Regions from separate parts of the Propionispora hippei DSM 15287 genome, predicted to be linked through region 1. Evidence: riboswitches for the same ligand, from Rfam matches in the RefSeq annotation. Region 1 holds a riboswitch; each other region holds the start of a gene.
The links. Region 1 has a riboswitch for S-adenosylmethionine ahead of metK (methionine adenosyltransferase). Riboswitches for the same ligand answer to the same signal wherever they lie in the genome.
Positions count from the first base shown of each region.

Region 1 (11,025 bases):
CTCTTTTCTAGCTCCCTGGATGGCCTTCGAAGAACGTGCCCCCAAGTTGGATGAGTTTGCCGAGCGAGCGTATCTCTACACTCCTTTTCTGTTGATTGCCATTGATGCCCGCAGTAAAGCACAGCAAGGCAAACCGGTGGAAACGGCAGACAGCAGTAAAACCCTGGAGAACTACGCAGGTTATGTTATTTTTAGTGCAACCTTGTACGGTGGTAATGACGCATTGATGAAAAATGCTGCAGTGACGGTAAGACAGGATAAGCATACAGTCAAAGCGGCCCAATCGACGGTAGAGGTATCCAAAACCAATTGGCCTGACAACAAGCCGCAGTATATGGCCCAATGTTATTTTTATTTTCAGGAAAAGGATATCCAAACCGATAAACCGGCGTTGCTGCATATACTCACCGCCGATAAACAGGAGCATACCTTTTATTTTAATATGGATCGTATAAAATGAAATAGGGAATGAATATGAAAACCTGTATAAAAAGGAATTTCTCAATGTAAGAAGAAGTAATTTAAAATAAAATGAGATTATTTCTGAATTGTAACGTCAATAATAACATACGCAAAGGACGGTGCAACATACTGTGCTAAAAAGCATGACCGGTTTTGGCCGAGGCGAATATGTGGACAATGCTCATCGGCTGACGGTAGAAATTAAGGCCGTAAATCATCGCTATAACGAGATTGTCATTCGTATGCCCAGAAATCTTAACGTATTTGAGGATAAGATACGCCGGCATCTTTCCAATGTATTACTTCGCGGCCGGATTGATGTTTTTATCAATATAGATGAATATGGGCAAAAGAATCGTGAGGTAAGGGTTGACAAAGACCTGGCAATCGCTTACCATAATGCCTTGAAAGAATTGACAGAGCTTTTTGCCATTCCAGGCAGCGGCAAAGCAGAAAACGTGTATCACATAGCGAAATACCCCGATGTGATTCGCGTGGAGGAGATTGACGAAGATGCTCTTCTTTTGTGGGAAAAACTATCCCAGGCTTTGGATATAGCCAGCCGGAATTTGCTGACGATGCGTATGGCGGAAGGCTCCAATATATCCCAGGATTTGACTGCCAGAATAGAAAAACTGTCGGGATTTATTGCGGCTATTGAAGAGCGGGCGCCGCAAATCATGGTGGAATACCGTGAAAAATTGCTGAACCGTATGAGGGACACCCTGGCAACGCTGAATGTGGGGCTTGACGAGGCCCGTATTTTGCAAGAGGTAGCTTTGGTTGCGGAACGGATTAATTTTACTGAGGAACTGGTTCGGTTAAAAAGCCATTTGTCCCAGTTTCAACAGACCTTGCTCGTTAAGGAGCCTGTGGGCAGAAAACTTGATTTTATTGTGCAGGAGATCAACCGGGAAACCAACACCATCGCTTCTAAAGCGAATGATTACTGTGTTGCCAATATCGTGGTGGATGTAAAGAGCGAAATTGAGAAGATTCGGGAACAAATACAAAATATAGAGTAAAACTTTATTACAAATAATTTTAGGAGGATTTAAACTTATGGAAATTAAACTTATTAATATTGGCTTCGGTAATATCGTGTCTGCTAACCGGATTGTGTCTATTGTAAGCCCTGAGTCGGCTCCTATCAAACGTATCATCCAGGAAGCGCGTGACCGAGGGATGCTGATTGACGCTACCTACGGACGCCGTACCAGAGCGGTTATCATTGCGGACAGCGACCATGTTATTTTGTCGGCGGTTCAGCCGGAAACAGTAGCCCACCGCCTGGCCAGCAAAGATACCAGCGACGAAAGTGCAGAATAGATATACGTTGAAAGGAGCTTTTTTATGACGCAGCAAGGAATCTTAATTGTTTTATCCGGTCCGTCCGGAGCGGGTAAAGGGACAATTTGCAAAGAGTTGTTGCGTAGCTATCCCAATTTGCATTATTCCGTATCAGCGACGACGAGAGCGGCACGCGCAGGAGAAGTCCACGGTACAAACTACTTGTTTGTTTCACAGGAAGAGTTTCAGGAAATGATAGCGAAGGATGATTTGCTGGAATGGGCCAACGTATATGGCAACTGTTACGGAACGCCCCGCCAATATGTTATGGAACTTTTAAACGACGGTAAGGATGTTATTTTGGAGATTGATACGCAGGGCGCCATGCAGATAAAAGATAAATTTCCGGAGGGAGTTTTTATTTACATCATACCTCCTTCCCTGAATGAATTGGCCAACCGTATATATAAACGGGGGACCGATAGCCTGGAGTCGATAAAAACCAGGCTCAGTTGCGCCACATTTGAAATTGACTGTGCGCAGCACTATAACTATGTGGTAGTAAATGATTTGGTTGAAGAAGCTGTTCGCAAAATTTCCGCCATTATCACGGCGGAAAAGTGCAATGCAAAGCGCAATACACTGTTGGTCAACGACGTATGCTGCTGTAAAACAGCCGAATCATAAATATACTAACGGAGGGAAAACCTGATGATTCATCCTTCACTTGATGTTTTGGTAGATAAAGTGGATAGTAAATACACTCTGGTTGTGCTGGCGGCTAAACGGGCCCGTGAAATTATGGACGGCGAAGACTCTTTGGTGGACAGCAAATCCAACAAACAAGTGACCATTGCTCTGGAAGAAGTCGCAAGTGACAAGATTTCCTATGAGAGAACAAAAACAGGCATAAAATAGGAGGCACTCCATGATTGACGGGAAAAACATAGTAGTGGGAGTGAGCGGAGGTATAGCCGCCTATAAAGCCGTTGAATTGGTAAGCCGTTTGAAAAAAGCCGGTGCCACCGTCTATGTGATCATGACAAAAGCGGCCACTGAGTTTGTGACTCCCTTAACCTTCCGGGAATTGAGCGGTAATCCTGTGGCTGTTGATCTATGGAGTGAAGTCAAGCACTGGAATGTAGAACATATTGCGTTAGCCAGCACGGCTGATTTATTTGTAGTGGCGCCAGCCACGGCGAACATCATCGGCAAGGTAGCCAATGGAATTGCCGACGATATGCTTTCTACCACCATTATGGCTACGAAAGCGCCGGTGATCATGGCACCTGCTATGAACACCAATATGTACAACAATCCTTTGGTTCAGCAAAATATAGCCAAGCTTACGGCTTTGGGCTATTTCTTTATCGAACCGGCCAGCGGCATGCTGGCCTGCGGCGTGGAAGGCCAGGGCAGGCTGCCTGAGCCGGCCTGTATTGTCGATTATATTGTTGCTTTTATGAAAAAGCAGCTTGCCAACCCGGCAAATCGGGTTGAAAAAAATGATTTGGCCGGGAGAAAGGTTATCGTTACGGCAGGCGGAACCAGAGAACCCTTGGATCCTGTACGCTATATCGGCAACCGTTCCAGCGGTAAAATGGGATATGCTCTGGCCGAAGCGGCAAAAGCACGGGGCGCGCAAGTGACATTGATTTCCGGTCCCACTAAATTGAGGCCGCCTGAGGGTGTAGCCTATGTGCCTGTGGAAACGGCGGCAGAAATGCGTCAGGCTGTTTTGGCCGAGTACCAAGGGGCGGATATTGTTATTAAGGCGGCGGCCGTAGCTGATTATAAACCTCAGCAGGTGGCGCTGCAAAAGATAAAAAAGGCCGGCGATACGCTTACTTTAGTCCTGGAAAAAAATCCTGATATTTTATTGGAACTGGGACAACATAAAAATCAACAGATTTTGGTCGGTTTTGCTGCTGAGACGGAGTCGCTGCTAGAGCATGCCGGCGACAAACTTATGAGAAAGAACCTGGATATGATTGTTGCCAACGATGTTACCCAGGCCGGTGCAGGCTTTAATGCAGACACGAATATTGTGAAGCTTTTGTACCGGGACGGACGGATTGAGGAAATCACTCAAATGACGAAACGGGAGTTGGCCGATGTCATTTTCGATAAAATTCAGCAAATAGCAAAAAAATAGTTGCTTTTTCTATTTTTCTATTTTAAAATTATTTTGTTGAAAATACATATGATTTACTCATCAAGAGCAGGTTGAGGGACTGGCCCGATGAAACTGCGGCAACCGTTAGCTAGGCTAAAAAGGTGCCAAATCCTGTGTTTTACACAAGATGGGAGTGACATAGCTACTCTCCCGTTTTGGAGAGTTTTTTTATTGGCTTGTTATAAGGAGGTATTAGTATGGGAAAGCATGTATTGTTTACGTCAGAGTCGGTAACGGAAGGACATCCGGATAAGATCGCCGATCAGATTTCCGACAGTATTCTGGATGCGATTATTGCTCAGGACCCGATGGCGAGAGTCGCCTGCGAAACGCTTGTTACTACCGGTCAGGTCCATGTGGCCGGTGAAATTACAACCAAATGTTATGTGGAGATTCCTAAGATTGTCCGTGAAGCAATTAAGGATATTGGTTATACCCGTGCCAAATTTGGGTTTGACGGGGATACTTGCGGTGTATCCATATCCATCGATGAACAGTCGCCGGATATTGCTTTGGGTGTAGATAAGGCGCTGGAGGCAAAAAAGGGTGAAATGGACCTGATTGATGCCATTGGTGCCGGTGATCAGGGCATGATGTTTGGTTATGCAACCAATGAAACGGAAGAATATATGCCTCTCCCGATTTCCCTGGCCCATAAACTGGCAAAACGCTTAACTGACATCCGTAAAAGCGGGGAAGTGGATTATTTGCGTCCTGACGGGAAAACCCAGGTTACTGTGGAATATGAAGATGGTAAGCCGGTACGGGTGGATACCATTGTTATTTCTACGCAACATGGCCCGGAAGTGGATGGTGCCACGATTGAACGGGATGTTTTGGAAAAGGTTATTAAACCAATCGTTCCCGGTCATTTGCTGGATGGGGAAACAAAATATTATATCAATCCGACCGGCCGTTTTGTGGTAGGCGGACCGCAGGGTGATGCCGGTTTAACTGGACGGAAGATCATCGTTGATACCTACGGCGGGATGGCCCGTCACGGCGGCGGTGCTTTTTCCGGCAAGGATCCTACGAAGGTAGACCGCTCCGCGGCATATGCAGCCCGCTATGTGGCTAAAAATGTGGTGGCAGCCGGTCTGGCCGATAAGTGCGAAATTCAATTGGCTTATGCCATCGGTATTGCCCATCCGGTCTCTATTATGGTGGAGACCTTTGGCACGGCCAAGATCGAGGAGCCTGTTATTGTCAAACTGATTGAAAAACACTTTGACCTTCGTCCGGCGGGAATTATTAATACCCTGGATTTGCGCCGGCCAATTTATCGCCAAACGGCGGCCTACGGTCATTTTGGCCGTACCGATGTCGATTTGCCCTGGGAACGGACGGATAAGGCAGCGGTATTACGCCAGGCTGCTCAGATAAATCAGTAGGTATCTGTAAGAATCAGACTGTCATCACGATAGAAAATATGCCTGCTTTAAAATCTCGGAGAGGACTTGGTAAAGTCCTCTCTTTGTATGAGAGGGATACTGATGAATCGCATAGCTCAAGTGTGTGTTAATTTACCTGCCCGCAATATAGATAAAGTTTTTTCCTATGCGATTCCGGAAACACTGCATTTTCTTGATATCGGCTGGCGGGTGGTAGTGCCTTTCGGAAACAGAACCTATGAAGGCTTTATTGTCGCTCTGTCCGCTCTGTCGGAGGAAACCTCGTTTGAGTATGAAGTAAAACCGATTATGGATGTATTGGATAGCCAAGCTTGGTTTAGTGACAGCATGTTGCAAACAGCCAAGTGGATAAGCGAGTATTATCTTTGTACCCTAGCCGAGGCTATGCGTCTTTTCATTCCGGGAAAAACCGGCATAAAAAGTGAAAAGCAGTTCGGTATAATTTCCGGCCTGGAGCAAGCGGCTATGGAACAAATACTGTCCCGCTTACCGCCTCAGCCGCAAGCGGTCTATGACTATCTGAAAAAACATGAACCGGTGGTTCTGTCAAAGTTGAAAAAAGTCTTCGGTGATTATACGGAGGCCGCCCTGAACGATTTATTAGCTAATAAATTGATTGTTTGTACTACGACGGCAAAGAAGAGATCGGTGCCCCAGTTTACAACCAGTGTACGGTTGGCAATTCTCCCGGCGGAGGCCGAAATTTACCTGGAAACGTTAGTAGGTAAGCCGGCGCAAAAACGTCTGGTGGCTTTATTGTTGCAAAAAGAAGAAGTGAAATATAGTGACCTGAGCACGTGGCAGATTACCCGTGACACGGTTAACCGTCTGGTAAAAGCCGGAGTGGCGGAGAATGTGAAGCAGCAGGTGCTGCGCAACAGCTATTCCGGTATGGGGTTGCGGGAGCAGACTGTCCGTCTGACGCCGGAGCAGCAGCAAACCATTGACCGGATCATACCTACTATTGATGAGCAGCAGTACCGTTCTTTCTTATTACATGGAATCACCGGAAGCGGTAAAACCCAAATATATATTGAAGCTGTTGCCGCGGTGCGGCAGCAAGACCGCCAGGCTATTGTCCTGGTGCCGGAAATTGCTTTAACCGGCCAAATCGTCTCTCGGTTTAAAGAACGGTTCGGTGAAGATGTGGTTGTAATGCACAGCAAGCTGTCAATCGGGGAACGGCATGATGCCTGGCAGCGTCTGCAAGAGGAAAGCGCCGGTATAGTGATTGGTGCCCGGTCGGCAGTTTTCTCGCCGGTAACCCGTCTGGGGATTATTGTCATTGATGAAGAGCATGAATTTACTTACAAGCAGGAAGAGCAGCCCCATTATCATACCCGGCAAGTGGCTGCTAAGCGGGCTGAACTGGAAGGAGCTGTGCTGTTGCTAGGCAGTGCAACCCCCTCTGTGGAAACCTATTATGAAGCTCAGCAGGGCAGGCATATATTGCTTACCTTGAATAAAAGAATTGATCATTCCCTCCTGCCGGAAGTGCAGATTGTCGACATGCGGGAGGAGTTAGCCCAGGGGCGACGCAGTGTTATTTCAGCACCGCTGCAGCAATTGCTGGCCGATACGCTGCAACGGCAGGAACAGGCCATTATTTTGCTCAACCGCCGGGGTTATGCAACCTTTGTCTTATGCCGTGAATGCGGACATATCATAAAATGCAAGCACTGCAGCGTTTCCATGGTCTATCATAATTCCAGCAATATGCTGCGCTGCCATTACTGCCAGGCTAGCTGTCCGGCACCGGATATTTGCCCTGTCTGTGCAAGCCGGTATATCCGCTATTTTGGCACAGGCACCCAAAAGCTGGAGGAAGAACTGGGAAAAATCTTTCCTCAGGCCCGGGTCATCCGTATGGATCAGGATTCCACCGGCAGAAAAATGGCTCATGACCGGATTATAACGTCATTCTCACGGGGAGAATATGATATCTTATTAGGAACACAGATGGTTGCCAAGGGTCACGACATAAAAAATGTAACCGCTGTAGGCATCATATCGGCCGATTCTGCCCTGAATTTGCCTGACTTTCGTTCCGCTGAGCGGACCTTTTCCCTGCTGACTCAGGCCGCAGGCCGCGCCGGCCGGGGCGATAAAGCCGGGCAGGTGGTTATTCAAACGTATAATCCTGAGCATTATGCCATTATGGCCAGTTCTTCCCATAATTACGAAGTTTTTTACAGGCAGGAAATTGAAGCCAGAAAAAGCCTGCAGTATCCACCTTTTAGCGAGTTACTCAAACTTACTGTCTTTTCTTCTGACGAAAACCAGGCCCGCAGTCAGGCCGAGCACATTGCCCGGCAGTTGGGAAAAGAACTGCCGTATGACCGCCAAACAGAAATCATAGGACCTTTTGCTGCGCCTATTGCGAAAATTAACAATTCCTACCGCGTTAATATTTTAATAAAATCGAAGGAACTGGCTAATATAAAGTCCCAGATAGTGGAACTAAAGCTAAATAGCCGCAACGATGTCCTGCTGGATATTGAACCCTTGAATATACTGTAAGAGGCGAAACCTGGAAAGTCATTAGGTAACTCATAGATTTTCGTAAACTTTTGTGTTAGAATTTGGACATAATATGGACAGTTAAAATCAATGGAATGGGGAGGATGCATCATGGCAATATTGGATATAAAAAAAGCCGGCGATGAAGTGTTGAAACAACTTGCGGAACCGGTTGTTAAAATAGATCGTAAGATTAAGCAATTGCTGGATAATATGGCGGATACCATGTATTCGGCCGATGGGGTTGGCCTGGCAGCGCCGCAGGTGGGCATATCACTTAGAGTTATTGTTGTTGACATTGGTGAAGGCTTGGTTGAGCTAATCAATCCGGTTATCATCAGTCACGAGGACCTGGAGGTTGGCACTGAAGGCTGTTTAAGTATTCCCGGTGTATTTGGCGAAGTGGAGCGTTACGCCAAGGTTACTGTGGAGGGACTCAACCGTCATGGGAAGACCGTTACTATTGAAGGAACCGGTTTTTTTGCCAGAGCATTGCAGCATGAAATTGATCATCTGGAAGGCGTGCTGTTTATTGAACGGGCAAAAACCATTTATAAGGGGCAAAAGTGATGACCAAGCTGCGTATTGTTTTTATGGGAACGCCTGATTTTGCCGTGCCTTGTTTGGAAACATTACAGGGCGGTCCTCATGAGGTGATTGGCGTAGTTACTCAGCCGGACAGACCTAAGGGCCGGGGGCAGAAATTTACGGCTTCACCGGTGAAGGAGACCGCCTTGGCTCACAACATACCGGTATTTCAGCCGGAAAAAATTAAGACGGAAGCGGCAGTAGAAGCTTTAAGAGCCTGGAACCCGGACCTGATTGTTGTAGTTGCTTTTGGCCAGCTTTTGTCACCGGTTATTTTAAAGCTGCCTCCACTGGGCTGCATCAATGTGCATGCTTCTTTATTGCCCTGTTACCGGGGAGCGGCGCCCATTCACTGGGCGGTGATCAATGGGGAAAATAAATCGGGTGTTACCACCATGTATATGGATGAGGGAATGGACACCGGGGATATGTTACTTAAAGAAGAAGTACTGATTGGCAGAGAAGAGACAACCGGGCAGTTATACGAGAAACTTAAACATGTCGGGGCCGCTTTATTAGCCCAGTCTGTTCAGTTGCTGATAGAAAATAGAGCTCCCCGTATCCCGCAGGATCATGTTAAAGCGACTCATGCGCCGATGCTGTCGAGGCAAACCGAAAGAATTGACTGGACCTGTCCGGCAGAGGCTATTCACAACTTGGTCAGAGGGTTAAATCCCTGGCCGGGATCCTTTGCTTTCCATCGGGGAAAGCTAGTGAAAATTTGGCGGACTCAAGTTGTGAACGGTAATTTTAGCGGACAACCGGGGCGGATCAGTAAGATTAACGAAGATTCTTTTGTTGTTGAAACTGGAAAAGGCATGCTGGAAATTTATGAATTGCAGCCGGAAAGTAAGCGACGCATGAACAGTCGTGAATATATTACGGGATATTCTCCTGCCATAGGGGAAAAAATGGAGTAGGGGGTGAAGGTTATGATCGGGGTCATTCCTCGTCCTAAAAAACGTCTTTTTTTGGCGCTTATTCTTGCCAGTTTGCTAATTGCCGCTTTATCTATTTATGGGCTATGGATGGTTAGTTTTCCGGGACTGGCTCTCATCAGTGAACATTTGCCCGTTATTCTCGGCGGCTTGCTGGCGCTTGCCATCTTCTTAGTTGCCTGCGGAGTAGGCGGCATTATTCTGGCTATTCTGGGCTTGCCGACGTTGTCCATATTTCAGGGCTACGCATGGTCGGCAATCAATCTGTTGTTTCCTGTTGCCATTCGTATCGGGAAACTGCTGGATTTTGAAAAAGAGCGGGTGGAACGTTCTTTCATTGAAGTCAGCAATTATTTAATCAAGAAAAAGCATATACGGGTCAAGCCGGAACGGCTGCTCATCCTCACGCCGCATTGTATTCAACAAGAGTCTTGCCCGCATAAGATAACCCGCGATGTGGCCAATTGCCGCTCCTGTGGAATGTGCCAGGTCGGTGATTTGCTCAGGCTGCAAAAAAAATATGGAGTTCATGTAGCTATTGTTACCGGCGGGACGCTGGCAAGAAAAGTTATAAAAACTTTGCGTCCCCAGGCCGTGCTGGCTATCGCCTGTGAACGGGATCTGACAAGCGGGATTCAGGATGTGTTCCCGCTGCCGGTTATCGGGATTTTGAATCAGCGTCCCTGCGGACCTTGCTGCAATACGCGAATTAATGTGGAGGAAGTGGAAGAAGCGCTCCGCAGCTTTATCGCGTAAGAATAAATAATAATTAATTCTTTAAAAGTGGTGATACGATTGGATGCAAGAGAAGTCGCACTAAAAATTATCAATACGATTGATACCAATGCGGCATATGCTAACATTGCCCTGGCAAAAGAACTGGGGGCGCAACCGCTTTCCGACCAGGATCGCCGCTTTGTGACCGAACTGGTTTACGGAACTGTGAAAGCAGGGGCCACACTGGACTGGATTCTTGAACATTATCTCAGCCGTTCCTTGAAGAAGGTAGCCCCTGTTATCCGTAATATTCTACGCCTGGGGGTGTACCAGCTATTTTTTCTTTCCAAGGTTCCCGCCTCGGCAGCCTGCAATCAGGCAGTGGAGTTAACTAAAAAATATGGTCATGCCGGCACTGTCAAGTTTGTCAACGCAGTACTGAGAAATGCTGCAAGAAGTCCAGAAAAGGTAGTATATCCGGATATGCAGGACGATCCGGTACGCTCTCTGGCGTTGCGGTATTTTCATCCCGATTGGATTGTAAAACGTTGGATTGAACGTCTTGGTCCGGAGGAGGCTGAGTCGTTGTGTCGGATTAACAATGCTACCCCGCCTTTGTCATTGCGGACAAATACATTGAAAATAAGCCGCGATAAACTGCTGACTGTTCTGGTGGAAGAAGGGGTGGAATGCGAAGCTTCTCAGTGGACGCCGGAAGGGATTCTTTGCTACGGTCATCCTGCGCTCGGTTCATTGCAGTCCCTGCAACAGGGATTGTTTCAGATCCAGGATGAAAGCTCCATGCTGGTAGCTCATGTAGTGGCGCCGCAGGCCGGAGAGTTGATTTTGGATGTTTGCAGTGCACCGGGGGGCAAAAGCACTCATATGGCAGCACTGATGAATAATCAGGGACGTATTGTGG
Region 1 is NZ_FQZD01000004.1:252,810-263,834, forward strand. Features, by position in the region: gene F3H20_RS01290 (hypothetical protein) at 1-460, shown strand, start outside; gene F3H20_RS01295 (YicC/YloC family endoribonuclease) at 594-1,487, shown strand; gene remA (extracellular matrix/biofilm regulator RemA) at 1,525-1,791, shown strand; gene gmk (guanylate kinase) at 1,816-2,439, shown strand; gene rpoZ (DNA-directed RNA polymerase subunit omega) at 2,464-2,670, shown strand; gene coaBC (bifunctional phosphopantothenoylcysteine decarboxylase/phosphopantothenate--cysteine ligase CoaBC) at 2,681-3,907, shown strand; SAM riboswitch class I at 3,962-4,062, shown strand; gene metK (methionine adenosyltransferase) at 4,126-5,319, shown strand; gene priA (primosomal protein N') at 5,422-7,860, shown strand; gene def (peptide deformylase) at 7,972-8,430, shown strand; gene fmt (methionyl-tRNA formyltransferase) at 8,430-9,368, shown strand; gene F3H20_RS01340 (DUF116 domain-containing protein) at 9,381-10,142, shown strand; gene rsmB (16S rRNA (cytosine(967)-C(5))-methyltransferase RsmB) at 10,182-11,025, shown strand, end outside.

Region 2 (8,589 bases), on a different contig from region 1:
AGCCGACATAGCCGGGCGGTGCGCCGATCAGACGGGCCACGGCATGTTTTTCCATATACTCGCTCATGTCAATCCGGATTAAACTGCGTTCGTCATCGAACAGCACCTCGGCCAGCGTCTTGGCCAGCTCGGTTTTCCCAACGCCGGTCGGTCCCAGGAAGATGAAAGAACCAATCGGACGGTTGGGGTCCTTGATGCCGGCCCGGGCCCGGATAATGGCCTCGCTGACAGCTTGCACCGCCTGATCCTGGCCGACTACCCGCTGATGGAGAATGGTTTCCAGACCGGCCAGTTTCTCCCGTTCGCCGGCCAGCATGCGGCTGACCGGAATGCCGGTCCAGCGGCTGACGATTTTAGCGATATCGTCTTCGTCCACTTCTTCTTTGAGCAACACCTGCTGGGTCCGTTTCTGCGCCAGCGCAGCTTCTTCCTGCTGCAACTCCTTTTCCAGCGCCGGCAACCGGCCGTATTTCAGCTCGGCCAGCCGGTTCAAATCATAGGCCCGTTCGGCATTTTCCATTTCTGTCCGCACGGCTTCCATTTGCTTTTTCAGTTCCCGCAGCTTGACAATGCCCTGCTTTTCCACATCCCACTGGCCGCGCAGGCTGTCGGCCTGAGCCCGCAGTTCTCGCAGCTCCGCCTCGATACCGGCCAGCCGGCTGTGAGCCGCTGCTTCCGTCTCCTTGCGCAGGGCCTGTTCCTCAATCTCCAGTTGCAGCACCCGGCGGGATACTTCGTCCAGTTCGGCCGGCATGGAATCAATTTCGGTGCGCAGCTTGGCCGCCGCTTCGTCAACCAGGTCAATGGCCTTATCGGGCAAAAACCGGTCGGCAATATAACGGTCCGACAGCGTCGCCGCCGCAATCAGGGCCGCGTCCTTGATCTTCACCCCGTGGTGGACCTCATAGCGTTCCTTTAAGCCCCGCAAAATGGAGATGGTATCTTCCACCGAAGGTTCGCCGACCATGACCGGCTGGAAGCGCCGTTCCAGGGCCGTATCCTTTTCGATATGGGCGCGGTATTCATTCAGTGTCGTAGCCCCGATACAGCGCAGTTCCCCTCTGGCCAGCATGGGTTTTAAAATATTGCCGGCATCCATGGCGCCTTCGGCGGCGCCGGCTCCCACCACGGTGTGCAGTTCATCAATAAACAGGACGATACGGCCCTCGGCCTGTAAAATTTCATCCAGCACATTCTTCAGACGTTCCTCAAATTCACCGCGAAATTTCGCACCGGCCACCAGGGAGCTTAAATCCAGCGAGTACAGGATTTTGTCCTTTAAGCTTTCCGGCACATCGCCGGCCACAATCCGCCGGGCCAGCCCCTCCACAATGGCTGTTTTGCCGACACCGGGCTCCCCGATAAGCACCGGGTTATTTTTGGTGCGCCGCGAGAGAATTTCCACCACCCGCCGGATCTGCTCGTCGCGGCCGATCACCGGGTCCAGTTTTCCTTCCCGCGCCAGCGCCGTCAAATCCCGGCCGTATTTCTCCAGCGCCTTGAACGCCTCGTCCGGATTATCACCGGTAATGCGCCGGCCCTGACGGTAAGCACTGACCAACTGCTGCAAACGGCTGCGGTGCAGGCCGAACTTCCGGCACAAATCCACCACATCGCTGTCGCCGTCATCGGCCAGCGCCATCAGCATATGTTCGGTGCTAATATATTCATCCTGCATATGGGCCGCGATCTCCTCAGCCAAAGCCAGTACGCGGAGCATGGCTGTATTCATCCTGAGCCCGCTTTCCTGGCCGCGAACGGCAGGCTGTTGTTTAAGCAAGGCTTCCGCCTGTTTTTGAAAAAGCTTTGTGTCCACCTGCGCTTCCTTAAGGAGGTGCGCGGTCATGCCGTCATCTTCTTTAAGCAAGGCCAGCAATACATGTCTTGTCGTCATTTCCTGGTGATAATACCGGGCGCAGATCTGCTGCGCGGCCGACAGAACAGCCATCGCCTTCTGCGTATATTTTTCCTGATTCATGACAGATACCCCCTCGTGTAACCTCTGTTTATATATATATGTTACATTTATAATGTAGCAAAAAATTCCCAACTATACAAGGAAAATATTTGACCTTTTGACCTTTTGATTCAAATAAAAACAGAGGTATTAGGACGCGTTTTCGCGCGGCTACCTCTGCTCTCGCTGAAAAATCAGGCTACACTTACATCGGCCCCCAGCACACCGATACGGCCACCGGCGCCGCTGATCGGCACGGCGATGGTGACGCAGGGCTTGTGGGATATGGCCGACACATAGGCAGCCGACACATAGATTTTTCCCTCCGCCGCTTCCTGGAACCATTCCCGCGATCCGGCATTGGCAATGCCGGCCGGTGGCAGGGAAACAATAAACTCGCCCTCCAGATTGTTGCTCCAAATGGCTTCCAGGTTAGCATGGGTTTGTAAAAAGCCGGACAACACCGTTTTATGTACGGCCGGCTCCAGACTGAGCAGCGACTGTTCCCGGGCAAGGGCAGTCAGCTGCTCCTTTAAACGCTGAATCTGGTTTTGCATCTCCGGGCTGATAGTTACCAAAGTGATCTTCTGGGTTGTATCCACCAACGACTTGGCGACCTTGGCCAGCAAATTACCCATGTTGCGTGTTTCCGCCAGATGGCGCTCCTGATCGGCAATAGAACCGACCACTTCATCAATATGGAGCGCCGCCTGTTCGCACATCTGGGCCATGTCATTCAACGTATCCGAGGCGCCGGTGGTTGCGGCCAACTGTGATTGCCGGGCCGCGCTGGCTTCCGACAGTTGATCTTCAATTTGGGAGCTGGCCGCCAGGATTTCCTTCAGACTGCCGTCAGCTTCCTGCATCGCCTTGACGCCGTTTTCCACCGACTTAGCCCCTTCCTCGACAGCGGCAGCGGCAGCAGCCACGCCTTCGTCAATTTGGGCCAACAGGCCATTGGCCGATGAAGCGGCTGTGGCACTGGCTTCGGACAGCTTCTGTATTTCCTGGGCCACCACAGCGAAGCCCCGGCCGTGCTCGCCGGCCCGGGCCGCCTCAATGGCGGCGTTCAGGGACAAGAGATTAGTTTGCGTGGATATTCCCTGAATGGCGCCCAGAAAACTGTCAATTTCCCGCGCCATTTTGGTTAGATTCTGGATACAGGCTTCAATTCTGGTCGAGGACTGCTGAATGGCTGTCATCGCGTCCGATGCCTCCAGCACTGCCTGGCAGCCTTGCTCGGCGGTATGCCTGGTTTTAATGCTGTCCTGATGAATACCGCCGGCCACCTGCGTAATGGTTTGCGCCGTCTGGACCACCTGTTCGATTTCCTGTTTGGCCTGGGAGGCTCCGTTCAGGAGACTGGCGGCCAGCTTCTGCGTGCCGGCAGTCTCCTGATGAATCTTACCGCCCAGCGTATCGGCATTGACAATGGCCTTGTTAACCTGTTTTACGGCGGCCATCACCTGGCTGGACGCCACCTGCGACTCCTGAGTAAAGCTGCGGATCATCTCCGCCATGGCCTGAATATGCCCAGCCAGTGGCTGCAGCTCCTTCGGATACTCCTCCGGCTTTAACTCGCCTGCTATATTCCCGGCTGCATATTGACTCGTCTGTTCGGCTAATTGCTGTAACCCCTTGCTGCTAAACCACCGCATCGTCGCCGCCTCCTCAAAAAAATAGAGCCACTTCTCCCCTTAGAGAAATGGCTCCTTTGCCAAAATTTATATTCTAAATTCTAGCGAAATGTTCTCTTTTTGTCAATGAAAAACCAAGAAACAATGCTATTTAGCTGCTTGCAGGGCCTGTTCCAGATCGGCAATAATATCCGCTGCATCTTCAATACCAACCGAGAGACGTATCATGTCGTCCGGTGCGCCGGCCGCTGCCCGCTGTTCCGAAGTCAGCTGCGAATGGGTAGTGCTGGCCGGGTGGATAACCAGCGACTTGGCATCGCCCACATTGGCCAGAATAGAGAAAAGCTTGAGCGAGTCAATGAACTTCTTACCCGCTTCCAGGCCGCCCTTAATGCCAAAGGTTAAGATAGCACCGGCCCCTTTCGCCAGGTACTCCTTGGCCAGTTCATGATCCGGATGGCTGGCAAGGCCCGGATAGCTTACCCACGATACCTGCTCATGACTTTCCAGGAATTCAGCTACTGCCAGAGCATTCTGGCTATGCCGTTCCATTCTGAGATGCAGCGTTTCCAGACCCTGCAGGAATAGGAAGCTGTTGAACGGGCTTAGGGCAGCGCCTAAATCGCGCAACACCTGAATGCGCAGGCGGGTAATGAATGCCGCTTCGCCTAACGCCTCGGTATAGCTCAGGCCGTGATAACTGGGATCGGCATCGCTGAGCAGCGGGAACTTGCCGTTGCCCCAGTTGAACTTACCGCCGTCAATTACGATACCGCCCATCGAACTGCCATGACCGCCGATAAACTTGGTAGCCGAGTGAATAACAATATCGGCACCGAATTCAATCGGCCGTGACAGGTAAGGCGTGGCAAAGGTACTGTCAATAATCAAGGGGATACCATTTTCATGGGCAATAGCCGCTACGGCTTTAAAATTAAACACGTCAATTTTAGGGTTGCCGATGGTTTCACCATAAATGGCCTTGGTTTTCGGCGTTATGGCTTTACGGAAATTTTCCGGATCGCTGGGATCGACTAAGATCACGTTAATACCCAAACGAGGCAGAGTGTAGGTAAACATATTGTAGGTACCGCCGTACAGCGTTGATGAGCTGATAATTTCATCACCGGCCTGGGCAATGTTGAAAATAGCCGCGCTGATAGCAGCATGGCCGGAAGCAAAGGCCAGAGCGCCAACACCGCCTTCCAAGGCCGCTACCCGTTTTTCAAATACGTCGGTGGTGGGATTCATGATACGGGTATAAATATTGCCCGCTTCCTTTAGACCGAATAGATTGGCGCCATGTTCGCTATCGCGAAAATTATAGGATGTGGTTTGATAAATCGGAACCGCGCGGGAACCTGTGGTTGGGTCGGGTTCTTGTCCGCCGTGGACAGCCACTGAGTCAAATTTCAAGTTTTCCGGTAATGCCATAATATGTACCCCTCTCTATTCGCTATATTGTTGTGATAATAAAAAAGCCAAGGAAAGCACTCGAGGTGTTTCCTTAGCCTTCAGTCTTTCTGATCAGCTTATTCACTATCTTCTTTTGTTATAAAATACCATGAAGCCCTCAGCAAGTCAAGCCTTTTTTTACCAGTCTTTGCCCGGCCTCGGCCAGTCCCCGCCGCCTGTAATATTTTATCGGTTTATCGTTATATTCCGTCACCATAAATCCCTTCAACACCGGTAAACCGCTGTTTTTCGGTCCGGTCAAGCTGGGTGACCTTGCCGTCCTTGATCACAATGACCACCTGGCCAAATTTCAGTCCGTCCACAGCCTCTGCGATCCGTTTGCGCAAAGCCTGCGATTTAGCCTGATTGGCCGCCTCCTGTGAAACTGCTTCCTTTTTTGCAGGCATAAATCCTCGCCGCCTCCCCCCGCTGCTAACTATATCTTTTCCATTGCCTTTATCGTATCAGCATAATCTAATTTTCTCGACCCGCTCAATCTGGATAATACGGGAGTCCTGGACGATTAAGGTAACTGAACCGTGCAATGTGCTATTAATAACCTTTTCAATTTGGTCCATAACCGACTGGGGCACAACTTCTTGCTGCACCGCACTTGCGTTCTTTTTTGTATTTGCCATGCTCACACCTCTATAAGCAGTTTGTATCGGCCGGGTTGAAACTAAGAAAACCCTTTCCAAGGAAAGGGTTTGGGGTCATACTTTCCTCTCATCGCCAGGATTAATTATCCTGCTGGAATTAGCACCACTGCATTGCTGCCGGTTGCCGGGTTTCTTCGGGCCAGTCCCTCGACCTCTCTGGATAAGAGCTACTTTATCAACTTATATGAAATAGTATCATAGGGTAATAACAGTGTCAATAACTATTTACCGCCAAGCAAGCAGACCAGTTTTCTGTCTCAGCGCACGCTAAGCTGCTTACAGGTAGTATATGTCCGGTAAGTTTGAATCATGCCATTCCCGGTAGCCGTTCTTAAAATAAGAGGGAAAAGCAGAACCTCTTGCGAGAGCCGGCCACCGGTATAGAAATAAGGCTGGAGTTTGCGCCGTCGTAGTGCAAACTCCAGCCTTCGTTATGTCCGATCAGCCGAGCCTACTATTATTCTTCAAATAAACTTGTCGACAGATACCGTTCACCGGTATCCGGCAAGAGCACCACAATGGTTTTACCTTTATTTTCCGGACGTAAAGCCAGTTGAGTTGCCGCATAAGCTGCCGCACCACTGGAAATACCGACCAGCAGGCCTTCGGTTCTGGCCAGTTCCCGGCCAGTAGCAAAAGCATCCTCATTGCTTACCGGAATAATTTCATCAATGACGTCTTTATTAAACACGTCCGGCACGAACCCGGCGCCGATACCCTGAATTTTATGGGGTCCCGGTTTACCGCCCGACAAAACAGGCGAATCCTTCGGTTCAACCGCTACAATTTTAACGTTAGGATTTTTTTGCTTCAATACTTCGCCAACACCGGTAATGGTGCCGCCCGTACCTACACCGCCGACAAAAATATCAACCTTGCCGTCGGTATCGCGCCAAATTTCTTCAGCCGTGGTCTTGCGGTGAATAGCCGGATTAGCCGGATTTTTAAACTGCTGGGGAATAAAGGCCTTCGGGTTTTCCGCCACAATTTCTTCGGCCTTTTTAATAGCCCCCTTCATACCTTCCGCGCCCGGCGTTAAAACAAGTTCGGCACCTAGCGCTTTAAGCAGCTTTCTTCTTTCAATACTCATAGTTTCCGGCATGGTCAGCACCAATTTGTAGCCCTTAGCCGCTGCGACAAAAGCCAGCCCTACACCGGTATTGCCGCTGGTAGGTTCAACAATTAAAGTATCTTTGTCAAGCAGGCCTTTTTCTTCCGCATCGGCGATCATGGCATAGCCGATCCGGTCTTTCACGCTGCCCAAGGGATTAAAATATTCCAACTTGGCAATAACAGCTGCCTCATACCCTCTGGCCTTACGGTAGTTGTCAAATTCCAACAGCGGAGTGTTACCGATTAATTCGGTTAAATTCTTTACAATACGTGACATAGTAAATACCCCCGTTTATATTTTAAATTTACATGATAATGTATCAAACCCAAGTTATAGTTATGCACGGACAAATACGGCCCATACCAAATTTTTAGTTTGATCCGGCGTATAAGCCGCTGTCGGTATGGTCAGGAAACGCCACATAAACAAAAAAGGCCAAAGAAGCTGCAGCAAGCATCTCCTTTGGCCTTCAGTTTTTCTGATCAGCCTACCATTCAAACCAACTTGTTACTTACATGATAGTACCAATGACAGGCGATGTCAAGATTTTTTTGCCATTAGGTAACCGCTGATTAATTCACACTGCGCATCCTGACGGATCTTTTTCCGCCCGGCTGCGTCGGCAAAATCTTGCAGTAGGGACTGCTATTCCTGCGGTTTTACTTCCTTGCCAGTCGAAAAAATCTCCGCAAATTTAATTTGCACTTTCAAAGTTGATGGAGCACTAGTTTTCTCCATTTCTTCCGGCCGTTACCCTTTATTATGCAACGCCTGCCGCAAATCCTCAATTAGATCTTCCACATCCTCAATCCCTACGGAAAACCGCAAAAGGCAGTCCGAAACCCCCAGCCGGTCCCGAACCTCGGGCGGCACATCAGCGTGTGTCTGAACAGCCGGGAAGGTAATCAAAGATTCCACGCCGCCCAGACTTTCGGCGAACTGAATCAGCCTGACCCGGGACAGCACCTGTGGAACCAGCGAAGGACAGGCCACATCAAAAGAAAGCATGCCACCATAACCGGAGGCCTGGGCATCCTGAATAGCTTTACCCGGATGATCTTCCAGGCCGGGATAATAGACTTGTTTGACTTGCGGCTGAGTTTGCAGCCATTTGGCAATGGTAAGCGCATTGGCACTGTGTTTTTCCATACGTAAAGCCAGCGTTTTAATGCCCCGCAGCAGCAGCCAGCTATCCTGCGGTCCCAGAATGCTGCCGGTTGAGTTCTGGATGAACCGTATCCGTTCCCCCAGCTCCGCAGTGCGGGCAACGACGGCACCACAAACGGTATCATTATGGCCTGACAAATATTTTGTCCCACTGTGGATGACAATGTCCGCCCCCAGAAGTAAGGGCTGTTGGAAATAGGGGGATAAGAAAGTATTATCCACAATCGTATGAATATCACGCTGCGCCGCCATACAGGCAATCGCTTTGATATCGGCAATTTTCATCAGCGGATTGGTCGGCGTTTCAATTAAAATGGCCGCCGTATTTTTTTGAATTGACTCCTGGACTTCTGTCAGATTGCTGCTGTCAATAAAGCTCACCGTAAAACCCAGATTGGCGAAAATCTGGTCCAACACGCGATAGGTACCGCCATAACAATCTTCGGTAACGATAAAATGACTGCCCGGCTTATATAACAACAATACCGCCGTCACAGCGGCCATGCCTGATGCAAAGACATAGCCGGCAGCACCGCCTTCCAGGTCGGTAATAGCCTTCTCAACCGCTTCCCTGGTTGGATTCTGGGAACGGGAATAATC
Region 2 is NZ_FQZD01000008.1:29,795-38,383, reverse strand. Features, by position in the region: gene clpB (ATP-dependent chaperone ClpB) at 1-1,978, opposite strand, end outside; gene F3H20_RS05695 (methyl-accepting chemotaxis protein) at 2,152-3,615, opposite strand; gene F3H20_RS05690 (homocysteine synthase) at 3,742-5,028, opposite strand; gene F3H20_RS05685 (YezD family protein) at 5,250-5,456, opposite strand; gene F3H20_RS05680 (YezD family protein) at 5,514-5,687, opposite strand; SAM riboswitch class I at 5,773-5,875, opposite strand; gene cysK (cysteine synthase A) at 6,166-7,098, opposite strand; gene F3H20_RS05670 (trans-sulfuration enzyme family protein) at 7,573-8,589, opposite strand, start outside.
Region 2: it holds a riboswitch for S-adenosylmethionine, as region 1 does, so the genes downstream of both, F3H20_RS05680 (YezD family protein) here and metK (methionine adenosyltransferase) in region 1, are expected to answer to the same signal.

Region 3 (11,025 bases), on a different contig from region 1:
ACTGTTATTTTTGGAGGCAATAATGGTTTCCGCGCTCTCTTCGCCGACCTTTTTCAGGATTTTATCCTGCCCTTTAGTGAAAAGATAGTTGGTGTACGAGCCTTCCTTCGGATTTTCTTTCCGGTCCATAATAACCCCGTACAACTCATGCAAAACAGTGGAAACCGATTGTCCGTATACCTTGCTTGCATCAACCAGCGCTTTCATCTCTGCCGTGCCGCCCAGCTTCCGGCTAAAGCAGGAATAGGTTCCCTCATGACAGGCGGCGCCTGTTTGCTCCGCTTTAATCAGCAAGGTATCGGCATCGCAGTCATAATAAATATCCTTAACGGTTTGAATATGCCCCGAAGTTTCCCCCTTTTGCCACAAACGGTTCCGGCTGCGGCTGTAAAACCAGGTGACACCGGTGGCCAGCGTTTTTTCAAGCGCTTCCTGATTCATATAGGCCAGCATCAGAACCTCATTAGTGGCTACATCCTGAATAATAGCCGGCACCAGTCCCTGCTCATTAAAACGAATCATCGTAATGTCGATCATAATCGTACCTCCACACCCCTGGATTTCAAATATTCCTTCACCTGACGCACAGTAAACTGTCCATAGTGAAAAACGGAAGCAGCCAGCACGGCATCGGCCCGCCCGGCGGTAAGCACTTCATAAAAATGCTCCAGCTCGCCGGCGCCGCCGGAAGCGATGACGGGCACATCAACGGCCAGCGACACCGCTCTGGTCAAGGCAATATCATAGCCATCCTTGGTTCCGTCTTTATCCATGCTGGTCAACAGAATTTCTCCGGCTCCCAGTGCGACTGCCTGTTTAACCCATTCCAAAGCATCAATCCCGGTCGGCGTACGCCCGCCGTTGATAAATACTTCCCAGGCATCCGGTCCGGTCTGTCTGGCATCCACCGCCAGCACGATGCACTGGCTGCCGAAACGTTTTGCTCCTTCCTCAATCAAGCCGGGATTTTTAATGGCCGCCGTGTTGAGTGATACTTTGTCGGCGCCGGCCTTCAGCATTCGTCGAATGTCTTCTACCGTTCTGATGCCGCCACCCACAGTAAAGGGGATGAATACCTGCGACGCCGTATTCTCAACGACCTGCACCATGGTGTTACGTTCCTCGTGGGAAGCAGTAATGTCCAGAAATACCAATTCATCGGCTATTTCCTTATCATAAATGCCGGCCAGTTCCACCGGGTCGCCGGCATCGCGCAATTGCACAAAATTGGTTCCTTTAACCACCCGGCCGTCCTTCACATCCAGACAGGGAATGATTCTCTTTGTATACATGCGTTCACTCTCCCCGCGCGACTTTTAACGCTTCCGCCAAGCTCAGCTTGCCTGTGTAAATAGCCTTGCCGACAATGACGCCTTCCACGCCTGCCGCTTCGGCTTCTTTTACGGCAGCAATATCCGCCAGGCCGCTTACGCCGCCGGAAGCAATGACCGGAATCCCCGCCGCCTTAGCCAGCGAGCAGGTCGACGGCACATTCACCCCGGACAGTGTGCCGTCGCGGGATATATCGGTATAAATAATCCGCGCCACGCCAACGGCGGCCATTCGCTTCGCCAGTTCCTCCGCCTGGATGCCGCCGGTAACACCCCAGCCTTCTACAGCTACCTGTCCGTCCCGCGCGTCAATACCAACAACAACACGGTCGCTATATAACCGGCAGGCTTCTTTTACCAGGTCCGGCTGCCGGACGGCAATGGAACCCAAAATTACCCTGGCCACACCTTTATCAAAAAGAGTCTCCATATAATCAAGCGTGCGAATGCCGCCGCCTAACTGCACCGGAATATCCACCGCCTTGACAATCGCCGCAACAAGATCCAGATTTACGGCTTTTCCCTCTAAAGCGCCGTCTAAATCGACTACGTGCAAATATTCCGCTCCTTCGCGTACCCAACGCAGCGCCATATCAACCGGTTGATCGGCAAACACAGTCTCCCGGTCAAACCGCCCCTCCGTTAAACGTACACATTTCCCGCCACGAATATCAATCGCCGGAAAAATAAGCATAAGCATCTCTCCTTTTATCAACAACCCTGTCCGATTCAACCATTGTGGGCAACAAAATTCTGCAATATGCTAAGTCCGGTACGACTGGATTTTTCCGGATGAAACTGAACGGCCTGCACATTGCCACGCCCCACGGCAGCAGTCACCGGACCGCCGTATTCAGTCACCGCGGTAATCAGCGTCGGGTCTGCCGGCACGGCATGGAAACTATGAACAAAATAAGTATAGGAAACCTCGTCAAGACCAGAAAATAAAAAGCTCGGCGTACGGTACGCCAGACTATTCCAGCCCATTTGCGGAATTTTCATGCCCGGAGCCTGTATTTTACGGACCATACCCGGAAAAATCCCCAGACCGGCTACGCCGGGATTTTCTTCACTGCCCTGAAACAATACCTGAAGGCCCAGGCAGATTCCCAGCAGCGGTATGCCGCTGGCAGCCACGGAACGAATCACCTCAACCATGCCATGCTGCTGCAAATTATGCATACAGTCGCCAAAAGCCCCTACACCAGGCAGAACAACCTTATCTGCCGCTGCGATAACCCGGGGATCACCAGACACGGTGACATGGGCGCCCAACTTAACGAATGCTTTTTCCACACTAAAGAGATTTCCCATTCCGTAATCTATGATTGCGATCATCTTCGCGCCTCCTCTTATAGCATCCCTTTGGTGGACATGACTCCTACAATCCGTTCATCCTTCCGGGTTGCCTCATCCAAAGCCCTCCCCAGAGCCTTAAACACAGCTTCTACCATATGATGAGCGTTTTTGCCGTACAAAATCCTTACATGCAAGGTTAAACCGGCATGCACGGCCAAAGCCCTCAGGAATTCTTCCAGCAGTTCGCTGTCAAATTCACCGATTTTAACCGACGGCGGTTCTCCTTCAAAAACCAGGTAAGGCCTGCCGCTGATATCCAGCGAAACCATGGCCAACGCCTCATCCATAGGAACAAACACCGTTCCATAACGCTTGATGCCGGCTCTATCCCCCAGGGCCTTGAGTAAAGCCTGCCCTAATACAATGCCGGCATCTTCTACCGAATGGTGTCCGTCCACATACAAATCTCCCTGCATGCGTACCGTCAAATCAAATAAGCCGTGCCTAGCCCATAGTGTCAGCATATGATCGAAAAAGCCAATGCCTGTGGCAATATCGGTTATACCCGAACCGTCAAGCTGAACACTGACGGTAATATCGGTTTCCAGTGTTTTACGTGATACGGTTGCTGCGCGCTGCATCTGTCCATTCCTCCTAAATAGCTCCCCTGTCTTATGATCGAACCTGAATCGCCCGGGCATGGGCAGTCAGTCCCTCGGCCTCAGCCAGCCGGATAATGTCCGCGCTGACCGCCGCCAGCGCCTCCGGTGTATAGGAAATAATACTGGTTTTTTTCATAAAGGTTTCTACGTTAAGCACCGAATAGAAACGGGCTGTCCCGCCGGTTGGCAACACATGGTTAGGTCCGGCAAAGTAATCCCCCAGCGGTTCCGGTGAATAAGCTCCCAAAAACACCGCGCCAGCATGCCTCACATAAGGCAACAGGCGAAAAGGTTCGGCCGTAATGATCTCCAGGTGCTCCGGCGCCGATAGATTAGCCAAGTCCATCGCTGCCTGGAGCGTATCGGTCACAATAATCAACCCGTTTCGTTCTAGCGCCAGTGCTGCAATTTCCTTGCGCGGCAGCAATTCCAACTGAGCCTCTACGGCCTGCCGCACCGCATCGGCCAGTGTGCGGCTGTCGGTAATGACGATGCTGGAGGCCAGTACATCATGCTCAGCCTGACTGAGCATATCCGCCGCAATATATTGCGGATCAGCCGTCTGATCGGCAACAATCAGAATTTCGCTGGGGCCGGCCAGCATATCAATATCACAGTAGCCATAAACGGCTTTCTTCGCCAGGGTTACAAAAATATTGCCCGGACCGGTAATCTTATCCACCTTGGGTACGGTGGCCGTACCAAAAGCCAGTGCCGCAATAGCCTGTGCTCCGCCGGCTTTAAAAATCCGGGTGACACCGGCCTCCCGGGCGGCTATCAGATACAGAGGGTTAACACTGCCATCCCGGGCAGGCGGCACAACCATGATAATTTCTTTGACTCCGGCCACTGCCGCCGGTACGGCATTCATAACCACCGAAGAAGGATAGGCCGCCGTGCCGCCGGGAACATACACCCCAACCCGTTCCAAAGGGATGCACTTTTGGCCAAGCATCGAACCATATTCGCGGGTAGTCAGCCAGGTTTTCGGCAACTGCTCGGCATGGAACGAGCGAACATTTTCTATGGCTTTGCGCAGGGAAGCCAGAACATCGGCATCCACTTGCCGGTAAGCAGCGTCAATCTCCGCTGCCTTAACTTCCAAATCCTGCGCATCCAGCCTGACTCCGTCAATTTTCTCCGTATAGGCAAGCAGCGCTTGGTCGCCCTTCGCCCGAATATCGCCAACAATTCGTTCCACCACCTGAGCGGCAGTCAGTTCCTCGCCAAAGGCAGCGGCAATCCGCGCCTTGGCTTTTTCACCTAATTCCACCGTATCAAAGGCAGGCTTTTTTAACAATGCCTCCAGCTCTGCGTTACTCAGCTCCCCGGCAAATACAGTTTTCACTTTACGCCACCTCTCGTGACCAGTTCCTGCAAGTCTTTGGTCAATTGATTAATGCGGTCAAATTTCATCTTAAAGCTGACCCGGTTGGCGATAAAGCGCGCCGTTGCCGGTTCGATCTGCGCCACTTCGATCAATTGATTTTCCTTTAACGTACGGCCGGTTTCTACAATGTCAACAATCATTTCCGCCAGCCCGACCATCGGCGCCAGCTCGATTGATCCGTTTAATTTAATAATTTCCACCTGAATTCCCATACTATGAAAAAAGCGTTCCGCAATATTGGGATATTTCGTCGCTACTCGCATATGAGCGTAATCACTGAATTTTTCCTGTTTTAACGCCTGCGGCACAGCCACCATGAGACGGCAATAGCCAAATTTCAAATCAACCAATTCATATACATGCTTTGCTTCTTCGAGCAATACATCTTTCCCGATAATTCCGATATCAGCGGCGCCATATTCCACATAAGTCGGTAAATCAGCCGTTTTGGTGATGATAAACTTTATTTTTTTGGTTTCATTTACGATGACAAGTTTACGTGAGTTTTCGCTTAAGCCTTCCGCCGTATAGCCCAACTCAGCCAGCAATTTAACCGAAGGCTCAAACAGTTTGCCTTTGGGCAAGGCAATCGTTAAGTATTCCATATCACTGGATGTCATATGCAGCCCCTCCAGACGCTTTAGTTATTTAAAGTATTAATATGATAAATATGCTATCACATTAATTTTATTCCGTCAATAAAAAACTGCCGGTTAAGTCAATTTGTTTTACCGGCGACAAAAGCACAGTAGGATTTTGCCAAACCAAACGAGAAGTGTTTTTATATTAAAAATCAGACACAGGAGGTCTTCATTGTGCCATTCAATATTTTAGTCTTAAACCAGCTAAAAGAAAATCATATGGCAGCCATCCAGGATGCCGCGCCAGGCAGTTCAATCATCACGGCCGATCTGGCCACAGCCGGTCAGCATATCGCCAATGCAGACATTCTGGTAGCCTGGGGCAACCAGGATATCCGCCAGCTCTACGCTGCCGCGCCGCAGCTTCGCTGGGTCCACGCGCTGAGTGCCGGTGTGGAGGACTGGCTATTTCCCGAATTGGTCACCAGTTCCACTTTGTTAACCAACTCCAAGGGAATTCACGGTATCCCTATATCTGAGCACGTTCTGGCCCTTATGCTCGCCTTTACCCGCGGACTTAACCTGCTGATTCCCCAGCAGCGCAATAAACAATGGAAACGGGTCCGGGTCGACGAAATACACGAAAAGACCATCGGCATTGTCGGACTCGGCAATATCGGGCGGGAAATTGCCAAAAAGGCAAAAGCGCTGGGCATGCACGTAGTAGCTACCAAACGGGAAGCAACCACCGAATTATTTGTCGATGCGCTGTACACACCCGACTATCTGGCAAAAATGCTGAGCATCTGCGATTTTGTTGTAGTCTCACTTCCCTTAACAGACGAAACTAAGGAAATGTTCAATTTGAACTATTTCTCCGCTATGAAACGAACAGCCTATTTCATTAACATCGCCCGCGGCGGTGTCATTGCCGAAGCCGACCTGATTACCGCCCTGGAACAACAGCTAATTCAAGGTGCCGGCCTGGACGTTTTTGCCGAGGAACCGCTGCCGGATAGTTCGCCGCTTTGGAATATGCCCAACGTCATCATCACACCCCATCTGGCCGGTCTGTCACCCAGCTACTTAGACCGCGCCATCCAGTTGTTTGCCGATAATTTAACCCGGTTTATCGATAAAGATCAAATCCTTAATATAGTAGACAAGCAAAAGGGGTACTAATTGATATTGTCGGCCTCTCGGAGAAAACAAAGCTCCGGCGGATCATCCTTGGCCGGAGCTTTATGATGGCGCCTTACGATTTCAACAATTTCGGGCTCGGTCCCGGCCTGACTCAGTAACGAAGCTCCCCGCTCGGCATGATTAAAATAAATATAAAAGGCATGCCGCAAATTGGCGGGAAAAGCTCCCCGCCCCTGCCTGCCCCAGGCTTCGGCCCAGCCAGGAGCCAGAGAATGAGCCAGCACCGCCATAATTTTACCGGCTGTGTTGATATCACCCTGCCGCTTCCCCACATCGTGCAGCAAAGCGCAGCGAATCAAACGCCGTATGTCAATCGCCGTCTGGCCGGAGAAGCCAAGCGCCGTATAGGTTACATTCAGCGCATGCCGCTGTTCGGCCAGACTCATACCCCAAAACAATGCCTGTTCCCCGGGGTGCAGATAACGGTTCACAAATTCTTCCTCTTGTCTACTGATCCTGGCAGTAAGAGCCGAAATCACTTGTTTCACCCGTGAAAACATGACCGTCTGCTCCCTTAAATTAAATATAGATGAGTTCTTTACAGCCTTTAGCCTTTTGGCTCATGGCAGCTTCCTGGCGCGACTGGGGGAATAGAGCCAGTTCGACGGACTGTCCCTGCATTCTTAGTTCAGAAGCTTTTTGAATCGCTTCCGTCAGCTTGCCGGGTTCCCAGCCCACATACCACTCGCGAAAATCAGCGTCCAGTGAAATACCCTGCCGTTCCAGAGCCAACAATACCCGCTCTATTCCTAAGGCAAAACCGGTGGACGGGCAGTCAACGCCGAAGGACGACACCATCTTATCATAGCGGCCGCCACCGCACAGCGGAAATCCCAGCCCAGGCGTATAGCCCTCAAACACCATGCCGGTATAATACTCAAAATCCCGGATGATCCCTAAGTCAAAATTGACATACTGCTCCACACCGTACCCTTTCAGCAGGCAGTAAATATCGGCCAGATTGTCCAGCGCGGCCCGGCTGACCGGATTGGTAACCATCGCGTAGGCTTGTTCCAGCAATTCCTCTTTGCCGTACAACAGCGGAATCTGCCGCAGCAAAGTCTGAACGTCGGAGCTTAGCCCGCTGGCCGTCAGAATTTCCCCCAGACCGACCACATTGCGGTTTACCATGCATTGTTTAACCTTTTGACGCTGTTCGGCGGTCAGGCGGCTTTCTTCCATGATTCCATTGATAAATTCCACCTGGCCAATATTGACCTGAAAGGTTTGCAAACCGGAATCCTTCATTGCCTGTACGGCCAAAGCAATCACCTCTGCATCGGCCGCCGGTCCCGGAACGCCCAACAGTTCCACTCCCGCCTGATAGAATTCGCATTGCCGCCCGGCCTGCGCCTGCTCATAGCGAAATACATTGGTTAAGTAGAACAAGCGGAGCGGCAAACTGTTTTCTTTAAGCCGGGTAGATGCCACCCTGGCAATGGGAGTAGTCATATCCGGACGCAATGCCAGAATGTGATTTTTTTTATCAAAGAACTTAAACATATTCTGTGCCATCTGCTCGTCACTGCCGGCAGACAAAGTTTCCAGATATTCAAAAGTGGGCGTGACCACCTCGTCATAGCCCCACTTGGCAAATAATCCGGCCAGGGAACCTTCCACAATTCGTTTATATTTTGCTTCCCGCGGCAAAAAATCTCTGGTGCCGTAAGGAATCTGCGGTACAAATTCATTTGTCTTCATTAAATGGTTACACTCCGTTTCAACATGGATTAATAAAAACTTACTCTTTTTTCTTTTCGTCAAGCCGCGAGAGAACTATACCATATCCGTCGGCGCCATAATTCAGGCAGCGTTTGACGCGGCTGATGGTAGCCGTACTAGCGCCTGTTCTTGCCACAATATCATCATAGGTCGCCCCCAACTGCAACATCCGGGCAACCTCCAAGCGCTGCGCTAAAGACTTAAGTTCCCCTATAGTGGAAACATCTTCAAAAAACTGATAACACTCCTCTTCATCCTGCAACAGTAAAATAGCCTGAAACAGTTGATCAATCAACGGATCTTTTAGTTTAGGATTCACCGACATAGCTAGTGTCACTCCTTATTTTCCCATACTGTATATCAATATATTATATATTCGTGCAGTTAGATAGATTTCCTTCTTTATCCCTTTTTTTCTTTAATCTATGAAAACTTTATTAAAATGTCCGTTTAAGAAAGATATTATCCAAACAATCTTCTTGACACATACAAAAAACCGTGATAGGATTTAAAAAATGAATGATATTATTATCATCTAGAGTTGGCTGAGGGACTGGCCCAATGAAGCCGCGGCAACCATCCGGAAGGAACGGTGCCAATTCCTACAGGATTTTATCCTGGCAGATGAGAGAAGCCCAAGAGTATGTGTTGGTCTCTTCGCTGCGAAGAGACCTTTTTATTTGCACGAAAGGAAGGAACCTCATTGATTAGTTTAAACGGGATTGAAAAAATATACCACAGTCAGTCCGGTCAAATCCATGCTTTGCGTGGAATTAATTTGGAAGTCAAGGCCGGTGAAATTTTCGGAGTGATCGGTAAAAGCGGCGCCGGCAAAAGTACGTTGATCCGCTGCATCAACCGTTTAGAACAGCCTACGGCCGGAACAGTGATCGTCGACGGTCAGGACATCACAAAGCTGACGGAAAACGAACTTAGGGAATCGCGGAAAAAAATCGGCATGATTTTTCAGCATTTTAATTTACTCTCCTCCCGCACGGTTTTTGACAACATCGCTTTCCCTCTTGAATTGGCCGGCTACACTAAACATGATGTTGAAGATACGGTGGTCCGTCTCTTAAAACTGGTCGGTTTATCGGACAAACGTGAACAATACCCTTCACAATTAAGCGGTGGTCAAAAACAGCGGGTAGGTATCGCCCGCGCCTTAGCCAATCGTCCCAAGGTACTGTTGTGCGACGAGGCCACTTCGGCTCTTGACCCGCAAACTACCAAGTCCATTCTAGAATTATTAAAAAACATTAACCGGGAGCTTAAATTAACCATCGTCCTTATCACCCACGAAATGCAGGTTATCAAAGAAATCTGCGACCAGGTAGCAGTTATGGAAAATGGCCTGATTATTGAGCAGGGACCAATTCTGGATATCTTTACCCAGCCTCAGGCGGCTATTACCCGGGAATTTATCGGCACCATCATGAATCATGATTTACCGGATCATTTTAAACACATGCCACTTTCACGGACACCGCTTCCCGACAGCAAGCTGCTGCTGCGGCTTTCGTTTATCGGCGATGCTGCCGGCGAGCCAATCATTGCCGGTATGATCCGGCGTTTTGATATCGATGTAAGCATTCTCTATGGAAATATGGATCATATCAAAAATGTCTCCTTCGGTACTTTAATCGTTGAATTATCAGGCAGTCAGGATGCTATTCATAGGGCGCTTGAATACACCAGGGCACACGAAGTGGGAAGCGAGGTGATCGGCTATGTCTCAAGACATGCTTATGCTGCTGTTTGAAGCCCTGCTTGACACAACCTATATGGTTGCTGTCTCCACCTTGATTTCCACCCTCCTCGGGATACCGCTTGGTGTCATTTTGGTTGCTACGGATAAACGAGGAATCCTGGAAAATCTGTACATCAATCGTATTTTAGGCAGTATTGTAAACGCAGCCCGCTCTACTCCCTTTATCATTTTAATGGTGGCTATCATTCCCTTAACCCGCCTGTTAACAGGCACCTCGATCGGCACTAATGCCGCCATCGTCCCGTTAAGTCTGGCGGCCATTCCCTTTGTCGGCCGGGTTGTAGAAGCGGCGCTGAAAGAAGTGGATTACGGAGTGGTCGAAGCCGCACAGGCCATGGGCGCCTCACCATTTGAAATCATCCGCAAAGTATTGATACCGGAATCGCTTCCCTCTATTATATTAGGAATCACCTTAACCATCATCAACCTGATCGGTTACTCCGCCATGGCCGGTGCGATTGGCGGCGGCGGCTTGGGTGATTTGGCCATCCGCTACGGTTATCAGCGATTCCGCGCCGATATTATGCTGGCCACAGTAGCCATTCTGATTGCTCAGGTCCAAATCGTGCAATCCTGCGGCGACTATCTCGCCCGCAAGGTAAACAAAAGATAAGTACTATTGTTTTCCAAGCAAAATCACATATATATTATTTTAGGAGGATTTATTATGAAAAAACTGGTTTTACTCATGGTTTCTCTATTGGCATTGACGGTTCTTTTCGCTGGCTGCGGCAGTAATGATAAAAAAGAACCTAATGCTACCGCTGCCAAAACGGTATTAAAAGTGGCAGCTACCCCCGTACCGCATGCTGAAATTCTGCAAGTAGTCAAACCCATATTGGAAAAAGAAGGAATTGACCTTCAAATTGTGGAAATGAACGACTATGTTCGTCCAAACATTGCCGTTGCCGAAAAAGAATTGGATGCTAACTTCTTTCAGCATACGCCTTATCTGAACAAGTTTGCCGCAGAGCATAACCTGCAATTAAGCAATATTGCCGGCGTACATATTGAACCGATGGGTATCTATTCCAAGAAAGTAAAAACACTGGCTGACGTTGCTGCC
Region 3 is NZ_FQZD01000005.1:270,243-281,267, reverse strand. Features, by position in the region: gene hisIE (bifunctional phosphoribosyl-AMP cyclohydrolase/phosphoribosyl-ATP diphosphatase HisIE) at 1-537, opposite strand, end outside; gene hisF (imidazole glycerol phosphate synthase subunit HisF) at 534-1,292, opposite strand; gene hisA (1-(5-phosphoribosyl)-5-[(5-phosphoribosylamino)methylideneamino]imidazole-4-carboxamide isomerase) at 1,297-2,025, opposite strand; gene hisH (imidazole glycerol phosphate synthase subunit HisH) at 2,061-2,669, opposite strand; gene hisB (imidazoleglycerol-phosphate dehydratase HisB) at 2,684-3,271, opposite strand; gene hisD (histidinol dehydrogenase) at 3,303-4,640, opposite strand; gene hisG (ATP phosphoribosyltransferase) at 4,637-5,302, opposite strand; gene F3H20_RS03205 (D-2-hydroxyacid dehydrogenase) at 5,498-6,445, shown strand; gene F3H20_RS03200 (HD domain-containing protein) at 6,442-6,966, opposite strand; gene hisZ (ATP phosphoribosyltransferase regulatory subunit) at 6,986-8,167, opposite strand; gene F3H20_RS03190 (YerC/YecD family TrpR-related protein) at 8,208-8,513, opposite strand; SAM riboswitch class I at 8,717-8,819, shown strand; gene F3H20_RS03185 (methionine ABC transporter ATP-binding protein) at 8,892-9,950, shown strand; gene F3H20_RS03180 (methionine ABC transporter permease) at 9,919-10,572, shown strand; gene F3H20_RS03175 (MetQ/NlpA family ABC transporter substrate-binding protein) at 10,627-11,025, shown strand, end outside.
Region 3: it holds a riboswitch for S-adenosylmethionine, as region 1 does, so the genes downstream of both, F3H20_RS03185 (methionine ABC transporter ATP-binding protein) here and metK (methionine adenosyltransferase) in region 1, are expected to answer to the same signal.